2 regions of the Neobacillus sp. YIM B06451 genome follow, and region 2 is predicted to be linked to the other one. Evidence: riboswitches for the same ligand, from Rfam matches in the RefSeq annotation. Region 2 holds a riboswitch; the other holds the start of a gene.
The links. A riboswitch is a leader RNA that binds a small molecule or an ion and turns the genes downstream of it on or off. The one in region 2 is predicted to bind thiamine pyrophosphate.
Positions count from the first base shown of each region.

Region 1: it holds a riboswitch for thiamine pyrophosphate, as region 2 does, so the genes downstream of both, thiT (energy-coupled thiamine transporter ThiT) here and RB160_RS17695 (ABC transporter substrate-binding protein) in region 2, are expected to answer to the same signal.

Region 1 covers NZ_JAVFKJ010000008.1:144,378-151,705, forward strand. The annotation lists gene RB160_RS14885 (helix-turn-helix transcriptional regulator) at 1-423, opposite strand, end outside; gene RB160_RS14890 (FeoB-associated Cys-rich membrane protein) at 640-789, opposite strand; gene feoB (ferrous iron transport protein B) at 814-2,817, opposite strand; gene RB160_RS14900 (FeoA family protein) at 2,818-3,042, opposite strand; gene ald (alanine dehydrogenase) at 3,351-4,484, shown strand; gene thiT (energy-coupled thiamine transporter ThiT) at 4,546-5,148, opposite strand; TPP riboswitch at 5,310-5,416, opposite strand; gene RB160_RS14915 (cation diffusion facilitator family transporter) at 5,625-6,509, shown strand; gene RB160_RS14920 (dicarboxylate/amino acid:cation symporter) at 6,586-7,328, opposite strand, start outside.
Region 2 covers NZ_JAVFKJ010000012.1:85,849-93,176, reverse strand. The annotation lists gene RB160_RS17715 (TatD family hydrolase) at 1-728, opposite strand, end outside; gene RB160_RS17710 (ABC transporter ATP-binding protein) at 715-1,476, opposite strand; gene RB160_RS17705 (ABC transporter permease) at 1,473-2,234, opposite strand; gene RB160_RS17700 (thiamine-binding protein) at 2,234-2,524, opposite strand; gene RB160_RS17695 (ABC transporter substrate-binding protein) at 2,538-3,530, opposite strand; TPP riboswitch at 3,702-3,809, opposite strand; gene RB160_RS17690 (DsbA family oxidoreductase) at 3,980-4,633, opposite strand; gene RB160_RS17685 (hypothetical protein) at 4,822-5,085, shown strand; gene RB160_RS17680 (hypothetical protein) at 5,310-5,468, shown strand; gene RB160_RS17675 (AraC family transcriptional regulator) at 5,755-6,615, opposite strand; gene RB160_RS17670 (cobalamin-binding protein) at 6,832-7,328, shown strand, end outside.

The DNA of each region.
Region 1 (7,328 bases), on a different contig from region 2:
CTTGGCGTTTTCTTCGTCAAATGAACTGTAAATCCGGTAATGTTGCTCATCTAGAATACGGAAATGCTTGCTTAAAATATTCTGCTGCAAGATGAATCCATTTTTCCTGACTATTTCCCGCCACCAGATTTTTCCGCCGAATGTTTTCCCGCGGCGGTAGTCAACCCCTTCTCTGGCGACAGTTTCAAGCACTTCAAGGGGTTCGTTTCCAAACAGGAATTGGACGGTTTCTGTTTCGCGGAACAATGCGCAAACCGCCACAACTGTTGACCAGCCTGCAAGAACTCTCCCTTTTTCGATTTGGACAAGTGTCTTTTTGGAAACTCCGATGATATCAGCCATTTTGTCCTGGGTATATCCCGCTTCAGTCCGAATAAGGCGAAGCTTTTCGGAAACCATTTCGATAATGTCATCCCTTGTCACAAAAAAACCTTCCTTCATCATTCTTAAGTGTAATTTTACACAACAAAACAGCAAATTAAAAGCTACAGTTCTTAAATTTAACCTTTGGTACCATTTAGCCGTTAATTTCAGCCATGGCAGACGTTCCCCTTAGTATATCCAATTTAAAAACTGCTGTCGGAAAACAGCAGTTTTTTTACACACAAATATAAACGCTCCAAACAGACGTAAGAAAACTTATTTTTGTGAAGGCTCGCAACCGCTTGCACAAGAGTCCTGGATTGAACAGGCCGCGCATTTCCCTTTTTTTGAACGGTTAATGAACCGGACAAGCGCCCAGCCCGCATAGCCAAAAATAGCTCCTCCGATGACAAAGTTTATGACCATCTATGCTCATCTCCTTCCTGGTATTTAAGCCAGGCCAATTAATTTTCCGCCTTGGTAAATGACCAGGCATAGAATATAGGCAATTGCCAATGCGTAACCGATGGAAAAAGCTGTCCATTTCCTAGAGCCGGTTTCTTTATAGATTGTGGCGGTAGTCGCCAGGCATGGTATATAAAGCAAAATAAAGGCCATGAAACTATATGCTGAAAGCGGTGTAAAATAGCCTGCCATCAACCCCTGTAGCTTTGCTTCGGTCGGCGCGAAATAAATAATGTTCATTGTTGAAACGATGGCTTCTTTTGCCAAGAAGCCGGTTAAAAGGGATGCTCCAGCCTGCCAAGTTCCAAAGCCGATCGGCTCTAAAAGCGGAGCGAGAAGCCCGCCAATCGAAGCTAGGAAGCTGTGATCCATTTCGACATTGAGTCCGCCAGGCCCTGCATATGATAAAAGCCAGACAAACACCGAGCCTGCAAAAATGAATGTTCCCGCTTTACGGACAAATCCTTTTCCCTTGTCCCAAGTACTTCTCCACAGGGCCATGAATTGCGGCAGCCGATATGGGGGGAGTTCAATGACAAACAGCGAAGCTTCTGATTTTAGTACCGTACGAGAAAACAATTTTGCCAATATGAGGGTAATTAATATGCCAATAATATAAAGGCTTAGCACGACCGCTGCCCCATTCTTCGCAAAAAAAGCTCCCACAAACAATGCGTACACAGGCAGCCGTGCCGAGCAGGACATTAATGGTGTCAGCAGGATGGTCAAAAGCCGTTCCCTCGGTGTTTCAATCGTCCTCGCAGCCATAATGCCCGGAACATTGCACCCAAAGCCGATCATCATCGGGATGAACGCTTTTCCATTCAGGCCGACGGATTCCATAATCCTGTCCATGACAAGTGCCACCCGGGCCATGTATCCAGAATCCTCAAGGAGCGATATAAAGAAAAACAAAATGAAAATCTGTGGGACAAAAACGAGCACACCGCCAACACCGGCAATTAACCCCTGACTGACAAGCGCATGGAGGAACGCGGATGCTCCCGCAGCTGTCAACGCCTGGTCAGCCCAGGATGCAAGCGGCCCGGTAATAAAGCCATCAAGCAAATCAGAAAGGGGCAATCCGAGCCAATCAAACGTCAGCATGAACATCAGGTACATTAGTAACAGAAACATCGGCATGCCAAGGAACTTATTTGTAACGATGGCGTCAATCCGTTCTGTCAGTGGAACTGCCGCGCCCTTTCTCCTGACTGCCTCCCCGGCGATTTTTGAGATCACCAGTTTCCGTTTTTCATAGATAGTTTGGGCAATCGAATCCTTTCCGCGATTTTGGACCATTTTTTCCTGAAGCCTTTCCATAATGGCATAAATACGGTTTCGATCCGCAATATCTGATAAATACTCGGCAACATACCTGTTTCCTTCAAAAAGCTGGAGGGCAAGCCACCGCGGAGAATGCTCCGTTTTTCCGAGGACCTCTGACGTGACTTCCACTATCGCTTCCTCTATTTCCTGGCCATAATAGACAAGGTTCTTTGTTGGAGGGAGTGCATTCCCTCCTGCCGCTACTGCCTGAAGCCTGTCACACCCTTTTCCGTTTCGGGCTACCACAGGAACTGCCGGTATTCCAAGAAGTGAGGAAAGCTTGTCGGCATCAACGTGGATTCCCCTATTAGTGGCAACATCTATCATATTAAGTCCAATGACAATCGGCTTCCCGAATTCAATCAACTGGAGGGTTAAATGCAGATTTCGTTCAATTTGCGAGGCATCCAGAATGTTCAGGAGGCGATCCACAGGCCCGTCGAGGAAAAAATTAGTGACAACCCCTTCATCCCTGGATAAGGGATTCAGCGTATATATTCCAGGCAAATCGATCAGGCGGTCCCTTTTGTTCCGGAAAACTCCGACCTTCTTCTCAACCGTAACACCGCTCCAGTTTCCTACGTATTCGTAAGAACCGGTGAGATTATTAAATAATGAAGTTTTACCGGTATTGGGATTGCCAATCAACGCGATTTCCATTTAAACCCTCTCCAATTCGATACGTTTCGCTTCCCTGCGCCTTATTCCAATACATTGGCCGCATGATTCAATCATTATCGGCCCGCCAAAAGGCAGCACACACTTTATGCACACTTCGCTTCCTTCTGTTATACCAAGGTCTAGCAGCCTTCTCCGGACAAGCTTGTCGACTGTGGAAATATCCTTTATTGTCGCCTTTTCTCCTGCTTTCAATTGTGCAAGCATGCAGTATCACCCTAACAATTTTAAATGAGAATGATTCTCTTTCTTATATTTTTATTTTATCATCCTCTATGGCAGTAATTGGCATACCGTTTGTGAATATTGTGTTAAAAGTAAAGGTTGTGCGAAACGTTTTGGGGAAGCAAAAAACACACTTTATTTTCGAGGGTTTTATTCTATTTATGCTCTTTTGTGAAATTCTACAAAAGGCAGTCTTTTCTTTTTCTGTCTTGTACCATAAAATTATAGTTGAAACATTGTATACTGATTCAAGACCATATTGCATGGTTAACGAAGGGGAGGTAACAACAATGATTATTGGAGTTCCAAAGGAAATTAAAAACAATGAAAACCGGGTAGCGCTAACTCCGGCGGGTGTTGTTTCATTTGTTGTTGCAGGCCATAAGGTGCTTATCGAAAAAGGTGCCGGGCTTGGAAGTGGATTTACGGATGAAGCTTACGTGGAAGCTGGCGCAGAAATAATTGAAAGCGCTTCCTCCGTTTGGGCCGATGCCGAAATGATTATGAAAGTAAAAGAGCCGCTTGAAAGCGAATATCGCTTTTTCAGGCCAGGGCTTATCCTGTTTACCTATCTCCATCTTGCAGCAGAGCCATCGCTTGCAAAAGCGCTGACTGAAAAAAAGGTCATCTCCATTGCCTATGAAACAGTAGAGGTAAATCGGACACTCCCTCTTCTTACTCCAATGAGTGAAGTTGCAGGCAGGATGGCCGCGCAAATTGGCGCCCAATTTTTACAAAAAACGAATGGCGGGATGGGGATACTGTTATCCGGAGTTCCAGGGGTAAACCGCGGAAAGGTAACAATTATCGGCGGCGGCATTGTCGGTACGAACGCGGCAAAAATGGCGATCGGCCTTGGCGCCGATGTGACAATCATTGACTTGAACGCCGACCGTTTGCGCCAGCTTGATGATATCTTCGGTCCACAGATTAAAACACTTATGTCCAATCCATTCAATATCGCCGAAGCGGTCGCTGAAGCAGACCTTTTGATTGGTGCCGTTCTTATTCCGGGGGCAAAGGCGCCAAAACTTGTAACAGAGGAAATGGTAAAGAGGATGAAACCTGGTTCGGTCATAGTCGATGTCGCCATTGACCAGGGGGGTATCGTCGAAACGATCGACCATGTCACAACCCATGACAACCCTGTCTATGAAAAACACGGAGTTGTCCATTATTCGGTAGCCAATATGCCTGGCGCGGTGCCGAGGACTTCAACCATCGCGCTGACAAACGTAACGGTCCCCTACGCGCTTCAAATTGCAAATAAAGGGTTAATAAAAGCCATTACTGAAAACCCGCATTTGAAACTTGGCGTCAACACTGCCAATGGAGAGGTTACGTATGAAGCGGTCGCCAAAGACCTTGGATACGTATACGTTCCAGTGGAAACAGCTCTTGAAAAAGAATTCTCTTTGATTTAAATGCGCCCGCAGTTATTAAGCATATAAAACGTTAAGAAGGAAGGGGCTCCCCTTCCTTCTTCTATTGCATAGTATTAATTGATTTTCCTGGTCCCGCAATGAGCCGCGGTGAGGCCCCAAACACAAGGCCAACGATAATTGCGCAGAAAATTGCGTTCGGAAGCATATATGAGCCGTTATATAAAAACGAGAACAATGCCGCCGGAGTCCCCGCTGGAGCGGAATCGGCAAAAAAGACAATGCCGCCAATGAAATGCGCCATGAATCTTAACATACTGCCAAGAAGGACGCCCATGCTCATGTATGTGAGCCATTTTGTATTTTTGTTCTCGGCTTTCGCTTTTCTTACAGAAGCTGCAAAAATACCCGCCGTTCCCACAACTGTAAAGGCTACCAAATAATCAAGCGCCCCCTGTACCGGATGGATAATATACGCCTGGCCAAGGACAATTTGCAGTAGGCCAAGCAAAAAGCCGCTAAGCAATCCGCCTTTCAGTCCCCAGCGGTATGCCATTAAAAAGATTGGGACCATGGCAATCGACAGCGATCCTCCCTGCGGCCAAATTTTCAGCGATATAAAATTCGCCGCCATGTCCAGCAAAAATGCGAGTGCAGTAAATACTGCCACCTCTACCAAAAATAATGTTTTCCTCTTTTGTTCCATTAACGTTTCCCCCTCGTTTTTCAGGATGAAAACCATGTTTCATCCTTATTTTCCGGGTATCCGTTTGAAACCTTCCTTTTCGATATGGGTGTGCCTTGGAGGCTTTTTGCACAAATAAAAAAGCAATACAAAGACGCTTTAAAAGGGTTTTGTATTGCCTGTTTATTGGCATGCCACATCCCTACGCTAGCGTTAACTAACAGGTTCAAAGGGTCAGAACTCAAACTGTTCACTCTCAGCCGCCCGGGCAGCTCCCCTTGTGGAAGTATTCAATTGATATCCATCTTTACTATACTATTCCGGGCCAGTTTTGACAACACTAATCACTGTCGGTATAAGGTTAATAGCTATGGTATGGGGTATGGGGATTATAAAAAGGCTCTTAAAATCAAAAAACGCTTTTTAATGGGTACATAGTTGAACGGTAATTCTTTTTTGCTAATGGAAACGCGTATCATTTTACGGGAGGACAGCCAATGGAAAGAAACAGCCGATTAAAGGCAGGAGAAACAGGCGCCTGGGTTAGCATCTTCGCCTATATATTGCTTTCATCCTGCAAACTCGCGGCAGGGAAATTCGGAAATTCGGAAGGGTTAATGGCGGACGGCCTGAATAATATGACTGATGTGGTTGCCTCCATCGCAGTATTGATTGGCTTAAAAATATCAAGAAAACCGCCTGACAAGGACCATCATTATGGCCACTACCGCGCGGAAACGATTGCTTCGCTTGTGGCGGCATTTATCATGCTTGGAGTAGGCATAGAGGTTTTGGTAAATGGAATCCAGTCGTTCTTTGAGGATAATAAGGCGGTACCGGATTGGCTTGCAGCTTGGACGGCACTCGGGTCGGCGGCCGTCATGCTTGGGGTTTACTCATACAATAAACGCCTGGCAAAAAAAATCAATAGCGCTGCAATCCGTGCAGTCGCCCAGGACAACCGTTCGGATGCCTTCGTCAGCATTGGAGCACTCGCTGGAATCATCGGTTCAAGAATCGGCATTGTATGGCTTGATATGCTGGCAGCGGTTATTGTCGGGCTAATCATTTGCAAAACCGCCTGGGAAATTTTCAGGGAAGCATCCCACGCGCTTACAGACGGTTTCGATGTAAGCAAGGTCCCCGGACTGAGACAAACGATTAACGGGACGCCTGGTGTAAAAGGGGTAACGGAAATCAAGGCGCGCACCCATGGAAACCAGACATTGATAGAGTCAACAATCCTTGTTGACCCAAGCCTTACAATCATTGAGGGACATGCCATAACCGAAGAAATAGAAAAAGGGCTGAAAACCAAACATGGAGTCGGCTATGCGATTATACATGTGGAACCATATTTTGCATTTGAAAAGAAAGAGTGACATACGGCCGGCTCTAAACAAAGCCAAACCCGCACTTCTTTGTGAAGTACGGGTTTTTGATTTGGAAAGCCCTCATTTACTTGTCCTGTATGAAGGAAGGCCTTTGTTTTGCGAGTCCATCACGTTCTTCCTTTTCCTGGCGGCGGCGTTCCCCCTCCGCGACAACAACCGCGCACGAAGCATCACCTGTAATGTTCACAGCCGTCCTAACCATATCAAGGAGCCTGTCTATCCCAAGGATTAGGCCGATTCCTTCAACAGGGAGATTGACCGATTGAAGGACCATCGCCAGCATGATCAGGCCCACTCCCGGTACTCCCGCTGTCCCAATGCTGGCCAAAACTGCGGTTAAAATGACGGTCAGTAGCTGGGTCATACTTAAATCGACATTATATACCTGTGCAATGAAGATTGTCGCAACGCCCTGCATGATCGCAGTTCCGTCCATATTGATCGTAGCTCCAAGCGGCTGGACAAAACTGGAGATGTTTTCAGGAACTTTTAGGTTTTTTCGTGCTGTTTCCATGGAAATCGGCAAAGTTGCATTACTGCTTGATGTACTGAAAGCAACGCCCATCGCCGGCGCGAAACCTTTGAAAAATGTAATTGGACTCATGTTTCCCAAGAAATATACCGAACTTCCATAGGTAACAAGAGCATGAATGACCAAGCCAAGCAGAACGACAATCATGTAGACGCCCATCGACTTGATCGCGCTTAATCCTTGGCTTCCAATCGCAGAAGCAATCAAGCCAAACGTGCCATATGGGGCAAATTTCATTACAATATTAACAAGGTACATCATTATATCATTGCCCT
Region 2 (7,328 bases):
TGTTCAACAGGAATTCCTTTTATCAATGCAAGCTCTTTCACAACGTCATGGGCCATGGCGGGTTGAGTCATTTTTCCGGCAAACCTTCCTTCAAACGGCCATGGTCCGTCTGTTTCCGCCATCATTAGCTGCAAAGGATACTGCTCGGCAACCTCTCTCGTTTCTTTTTCATATAGAATATCTGGGGTGAACGAAACATGATACCCATTCGCAATCATCCGCTCAACTGTTTTCCTGTCACCCTTAAACCAATGGAAATGGGCTTTCTCGATGCTGTGTTTCTCCAAGAGCCCGCAGGCAATTGGCGCGTCATCGTAAACGGCGTGCAGGATGACTGGCTTGTTGAGCTTTTTTGCCAATAGGATGAACTGCTCAAGCAATTCTACATATCCCTCGTACGGGAAATTGGCGTTCTTGGAATCGGCACGCATATAATACGGCAGACCGACCTCGCCAATCGCAACCATCTTTTCCCTATAACTACTAATCCAATTTAACAGCTTGTTGAGCTCGGCATGGGAAGGAAGCGGCTGCTCCGGGTGGTAGCCGAATGTCGGAAGAATCCGCGGGCAGTTCTCAAACAGCCTCAGGTTTTCCTTGCAGGAAGCGAGGTCCATCGAAACGGAAATCAAAGCCTCAATTTGATTTTCCCCTAAGCTATCGATGATCCGATCTCGTTCATCCTCCGTATATTTGTCCAAATGGATATGCGCATCAATGACCTTCATGCGTGTCCCCTTCTCTCATGGCACCGTAAATCTCGCGTTTCAGCAGTAAAAAGGAATCATCCAGAAGAAGCCGGTCGGTCCTTGGCCGATTGAACGGTACCTTTAATTCTTTTATTACTTTCGCTGGACGCGGAGACAAAAGCACAATCCTATCTGATAAAAACAGCGCCTCTTCGATATTGTGGGTGATGAATAGGACCGACTTCCGTTTTTCTTCCCATACGGACAGGAGCCATTTTTGCATATCGAACCGTGTAAATTCGTCTAGTGCGGAAAACGGTTCATCGAGCAGCATGATTGGCTGCGGAGAAAGGAGCGCCCGAATGAACGCGACTCGCTGCTTCATTCCTCCAGAGAGCTGGTGCGGGTAGGCATTTTCATAGCCTGATAGTCCAACCTTGGCAAGCCATGTTCGTGCTTCTGCTTCATCCGTCCTGCCGGAAAGCTCCTGGGCGAGGAGGACATTTTTTAAAACAGTCCGCCACGGAAGCAGAGAGGCCTGCTGTGGCATATAGGCAATGTTTCCGGTTTCCCCGTTAATCCTCCGCTCCTCCAGAAAAATGTCTCCCCCTTCCGGCTTCAGCAAACCGCCAATCGTTTGAAAAATAGTGCTTTTCCCGCTTCCTGATGGGCCGATGATTGAAACAAATTCACCATCATTTACGTGGAGTGAGATTCCATCGAGGACAAGGCCGGTTTCGTTAAATGAATGGGTTATATTTTCAAACCTGATTTTCGGGTCCATCATTGCTCTCCCTCCCGTGCCCATTTGATGAATGTTTTTTCAAGCAAAGTAATGAGGCTGTAAAATAGCATACTCAAGATGACAATTATAAAAATCGCGATAAAAACGCGATCGGTACGGAACGCCGAGGATGAAAGGGTCATAAAGACGCCAATCCCCTTTTCCGCGCCGAGCCACTCGGAGATAACTGCTCCCATGACACTGTACGTCGCCGATATTTTCAGGCCGGAGAAAAACTGCGGCAATGCATTCGGAAACTGGACCTTCGCAAACAATTGCGATGAGGACGCACCGGACATTTTCATATAATGGACAAGTTCCCTCGGCGCATTCCTGAAGCCGTCCAACAGGGCAATCGTTATTGGGAAGAAGCAGACAAGAGTTATAATGATTAGCTTTGGCAAGTAGCCGAAGCCAAACCAAATCACTAGCAGCGGGGCAAGGACGATGATTGGAACATTTTGTGAGATGATTAAAAAGGGATACATCGCCGTCCTCAGTGGCGGTACGAGGTGCAGCACCGTCGCGATGATGAAGCCGATCGATGCCCCAAGCAAAAGGCCTGAAGCAGCTAGCATCACCGTTGCACCCACATCCGGCAAAAACAGCTGGTAATTGGCGAAGGCTTCTTTTAAAATCGCAGTCGGGGCGGGCAGAAGCCAGGCCGGAATCTCAAAAAAGGAAGCCAGTCCTTCCCAAACCATGAAGAAAAGGAGGAGCACCGCAATCGGGCTCCACCCTTTATTCCCAAATCTTTTCATCAGCGGTACTTCTCCGTTAACCGGTCCATCGTAATGCCATCTGGCTGATAGAGGATCTTTACTTGTGAAATGACATTCGGTGTTCCGAGTTCAATCATTCTTTCATTCATCTTTTGAATGACGCCAAGCAGCTGGCTAAGTTCACCTTCCACCGTTGTTTCCAGCGGATGGACCTCGTACTTCACTCCAGCCTGGTCGATTACCTCAATAGCGGCATCGACCAGCTTTATCGTCTCCTCACTCGTCGCGGCTTTCGGTATGATTTGGATACTTACTAGAGCGTTCGCCATCATTTACTCCTCCTTATTCCGGTAAAAATTCATTTGTAAAAGCTTTTTCGGCATCAAGTTCCTTTTCTAGAAGGCCGTTTTCGAACATCCATTGGCTGTAATTTTCCCATATTTCAAGCTTTTGTTCGCCCCACCGCTTCGCATCATCCTGATACTTTGGCGCGAGCCACTCCTGGCTTTTTTTCACAAGCTCTGGATCAAGGTCAGGGACCGCTTTTAGTAAAATATCAGCGCTCTCGGATGGATTCTTTATTGCAAATTCGTACCCCTCGGAAACTGCCGCAACGAATGCCTTCACTGTCTCCGGGTCGTTCTTAATCATTTTTTCATTCGTGGCAATGACAGGCGTGTAATAGTCGAGTTTCTCTGAATAATCGGTCAGGTAAACCATGTTGATTGGTTCGTTCCGCAGCTCCGCCTCAATCCCAGTCCATGCATAGTAAATCCATGCGAAATCTATGTCTCGCTTTACAGCCGTAAAGAAGTCGGAATCGCCCATGTTGACGATTTTCACTTTGTCTACGTCTGCATTTTCCTGCTTCATCAACAGGCTCAAAACCGCTTTTTCGACTGGCGATCCCCAGCCGCCGTACGTATTACCTTCAAAGTCCTTAGGAGATGTTATGTTTTTCGCTTTTGGTGAAGCGAATCCGGACGTATTGTGTTGGATGACAGCCGCAACCGATACAAGCGGTACACCCTGGATTCTCGCCTGGGTAATCGACTCCTGATAGCTAACCCCAAATTCCGATTTGCCGGACGCAACGAGCTGGTCGGCACCCGCCTCCCCTGGAAGGATAATATCGACATCAAGACCATGTTTTTTAAAATAACCCTTTTCTTTGGCGACATAAATCCCTGTATGGTTCGTGTTTGGCGCCCAATCAAGGACAATCTTGACCTTCTTCATTGATTCTGCAGTGCCTGGCTCCTTTTTGTCCGCTGAACATGCCGCAAGGCCCACTGTTAGTAGAACTGCGGATAATGCAATAAGCAACTTTCTCATGATTTTCCCCTCTCATCTGTTTTTTTTTGACAATGAAGCGGAAAAGATGGTCGGGTTAAGAAATTGTATGTACATATAGGCTAGTAGGATTTATATGTTTGCTAGCAAAACAAATAAAAAAGCGCACGGGTTTTCCCGAGCGCATAAAAAAATCCATAATAGGCGAATAAACGTCTACTAGAAGATGTTCCCTACGCTGGTACTAACCAGATCAGGTAAAAGGGTCAGCATCTTTGGATACTATCTCAGCCAGCAACACCGGCTCCCCTACATTTCCAAGCTTCAATTGTCACCATTACTATATAAGAAAAATGTTGAGCCGTCCAGAAAAGAGACTGGTAAAAGGTTCTAAAGACCGATTGCAACTCCCTAATACGAAGAATCGGCCTTTAGCAGCCTCTACTCCTTGCGAAAACTAAATTACCGTCCTGCAAATAAAGAGAAACCCTCTACTTCTTAGGAATTTCGCAGCCATCGTCATCACACATGTCTCCACCCATGTTATTTAAGACGACGATTTTTTCCTCAGCAAGTACTTTTTCCAATGCCTGGACAAACGCATCGGTTGGCTGGGCACCGGAGAGGGCGTATTTTTTATTAATCAGGAAGAATGGCACTCCGGAAATACCATACTGCCGCGCTGTTTGTTCATCGGCACGAACATCGTCGGCCATAGCCCCGCTTGCAAGCATGTTTAATACTTCCTCCTTGTCGAGCCCTACTTCAACCGCCAATTCCGCCAAAGTTCCATGGTCGCCAATATGTTTGGATTCAGTGAAATAGGCGCGGAGAATCCTTTCCGTCATTTCTTTCATGAGTCCCTTTGTCTTGGCGAACATCGTTAAACGGTGTGCGTCAAAGGTGTTGGTCATTATTGCTGAATCCAAATGATATTCTAGCCCAGTTTCCTTCGCCATCCGCTCTACATTATCACAGTTGGCCTTTGCCTGGGCGATGCTCATCCCATATTTTCTCGCTAACATTTCGTACATGTTCTCTTTAATATCCCGGGCCGCATTCGGATCGAGTTCAAAGCACCGGTACGTAACTTCTATCGGTTGTCCAATCTTCTGAATAGCGTCCTCCAGACGCTTTTTGCCAATATAGCAGAATGGTCAGGCAAAGTCTGTCCACATTTCAATCTGCATATAAATCCCTCCAATCTTTCTTTTTAGTATAGAGGCTAGGCATGGATTTTACACCAAAAATGCTTGTACGGATTGCGATGGGTCCTTGGCATTGTTTCTTTTCCAAAGGGGAAAACTAACCCAAACTTAAAGGGGGCGAATCGATGATTATAGAGGGTTCCATCATTTCGGGCGATTTTGATCTATCGATGAATGAATTTTCCTTGCAAAAGGTGAAAAACTTGAACACCCAATCGGTCCTGAAGGAAAACCAATTAACGAGCATTTACCGCTATTTAAAAAAACATGAGAACGAAGCAGAAGGTCAAATTATTACGTTGAATGACCAAATGCCAATTCGATTAACCCCGGATGAACTCCAGCAATTGGTCGCTGATCTTGAAAAGGTTCTGTCCATGTACGACTGAAAACTGGCTAGCACACTACCCTTTTGCAGAAAAAAGACGAAAATAGTCGAAAATAACCTTGATTTAATTTGAACAATCCTAAATAATACTGACAGGGAATGGTTTTTATAACAGGCAGGGGACCACCTGCATTGTCCTCAGCTTAAAGGATGTCATTGTAAAAAGGATATTGAGTTGGCAGTCACGGTGTATAACGATTCAATATGAATGGGAAGGTAAAAGCTATGAACGTTAATAAAGATGAATTAATTCAGAGGGCCAGTGCAATCCTTGGCCGCGATGTGACGCATGAATCAATCATGAAAACGGTTGAGTCTCTGGTGGAATTGCTGGAAAAAGAGAAGGCAGCCAAGGAAGACCGGTATGCCACAATGAAATTATAACTTTATAATATGGAATATTATAAAAAACAGCCATTGGTTTAACCATTTTCCTATTTAAAAAACCCTTTAAGGTGACAATATCACCTTAAAGGGTTTTTATTTGTTCTTATTAACCGTTGGTATGGAAAGCAGTTCGTCAGCTTCTTTAAAAATTTTATTAAGCCTATGAATGGCGTTGGTTAATTGGACGGCTGAGGTGCAATCAATGCTTTCTTTACCGCATCAAGGGGAAAAGTATCAGCTAAGATATCTTGGACCCATAAAACCACATCGTTGCAGCTATCCATTATTTCTTAATTGGAATCCAAATTTCGCTATAATAATCCTCGGAGTAAGGGTCAGCCGGGCTGCAATAAACCTCCATTTCCGGTCCGCCGGCATGCTCATACCCGGTTGCCGGGAACCATTCAGAAAAAATTCTGTCCCATACCTTTTGAATCGCAGTAGGCATGGCGCCGTGTACCGGAAAAACTGCCCAAGTTGCTGCCGTTATTTCCCTTTCCTCCCAGTCCTCGGGAAGCTGGCTAATATTCTTTTCCGCACCAATCATGTAGGTTAGGTTTTCTTGATCTTTATCAAATTCAACACAAGCCCCGATTAACCCAAGCTGGCCGCAGTTTTTCACAAGCTCCTTCGATAATCCATTCTCGTTCGCTTCAACCCAGAAAGCCGCTATGTTCCGGTTGTTTTCCCCGCCAATGGTTGAAGTCCGGATACTTTTCCCCACTATCGTAAACGCTTCTTTCTCAATAATCCTATAATCCATTTCCACATCACCCTTCAATTTTATTTGAAAAGAGAGCCTTGGATACGCCTTCAAGGATTGGCTGTTTTTCTTGGCATCCGACGGGCTGATTCCATGAATGCGCCGAAATGCTTTTGTAAATGATTCCGGACTTTCGTAGCCGTACTTCATGGCAACATCAATCACCTTGGCTTTCGAATGAACAAGCTCCTGCGCGGCCAATGTGAGCCGGCGATTCCGGATATACTCACTGACGGTAAAACCGGTCAGCATACTGAACATCCGTTGAAAGTGAAATTTGGACATACAGGCTACGGCCGCTATGTCTTCAATCAGAAGATTGTTGTCCAAATTCCGTTCCATATACTCGATGCTGTCCAGCATCCTTTGAAGTCCCTCCATGTGCAACCCTCTCCTCTCAAACACAGTCTATCAGCTGTGAACCAGGCGTTCCTGTTCATTTGTGCTCATATAAAACAGGTAATAATGTTGTTTTTGCTCATTGGATTATTTTCGACTAAAAGATGTATTTTTCCTGTAAAATGAATCACCTTTCGCTCAAAGCAAATGATTTTACTATAATAGGAGTAACGAAGAGCATGCAAGGGGGCGTTTGTCATGAAACTGATTTCCATCTGTCCGAGCAATACTGAGCTGGCAGCTTACCTAGGGTTGGCGCCATCGCTTATTGGTGTGGATGATTTTTCCGATTGGCCCGCGGAAATCAGTGGGCTTCCCCGTCTTGGACCTGATTTGAACATCGACATGGATAAAGTTGAAGCTCTCCAGCCTGATTTAGTTTTGGCCTCGTTGTCGGTCCCGGGAATGGAACGCAACATCGAGGAACTCGAAAAACGCAACATTCCGTACATGATTGTTCCGAATCCAAAAACTTTGAAGGAAGTAGGCGACTGCATCCTTTTTGTCGGCAAGGTTACGAATACTTCCGAAAAGGCTGAACAGCTTTTTGAAAAATTCAACCGGATTCTCTCTTTCTATGAGTCTTTAAGCCACCAGGTAGGAAGGCCGAAATCCTTGTACTGGGAATGGTGGGCAAAGCCAATATTCACACCGGGTGCCGCAAACTGGCTGACTGAAATCAGCAGGCTTGCAGG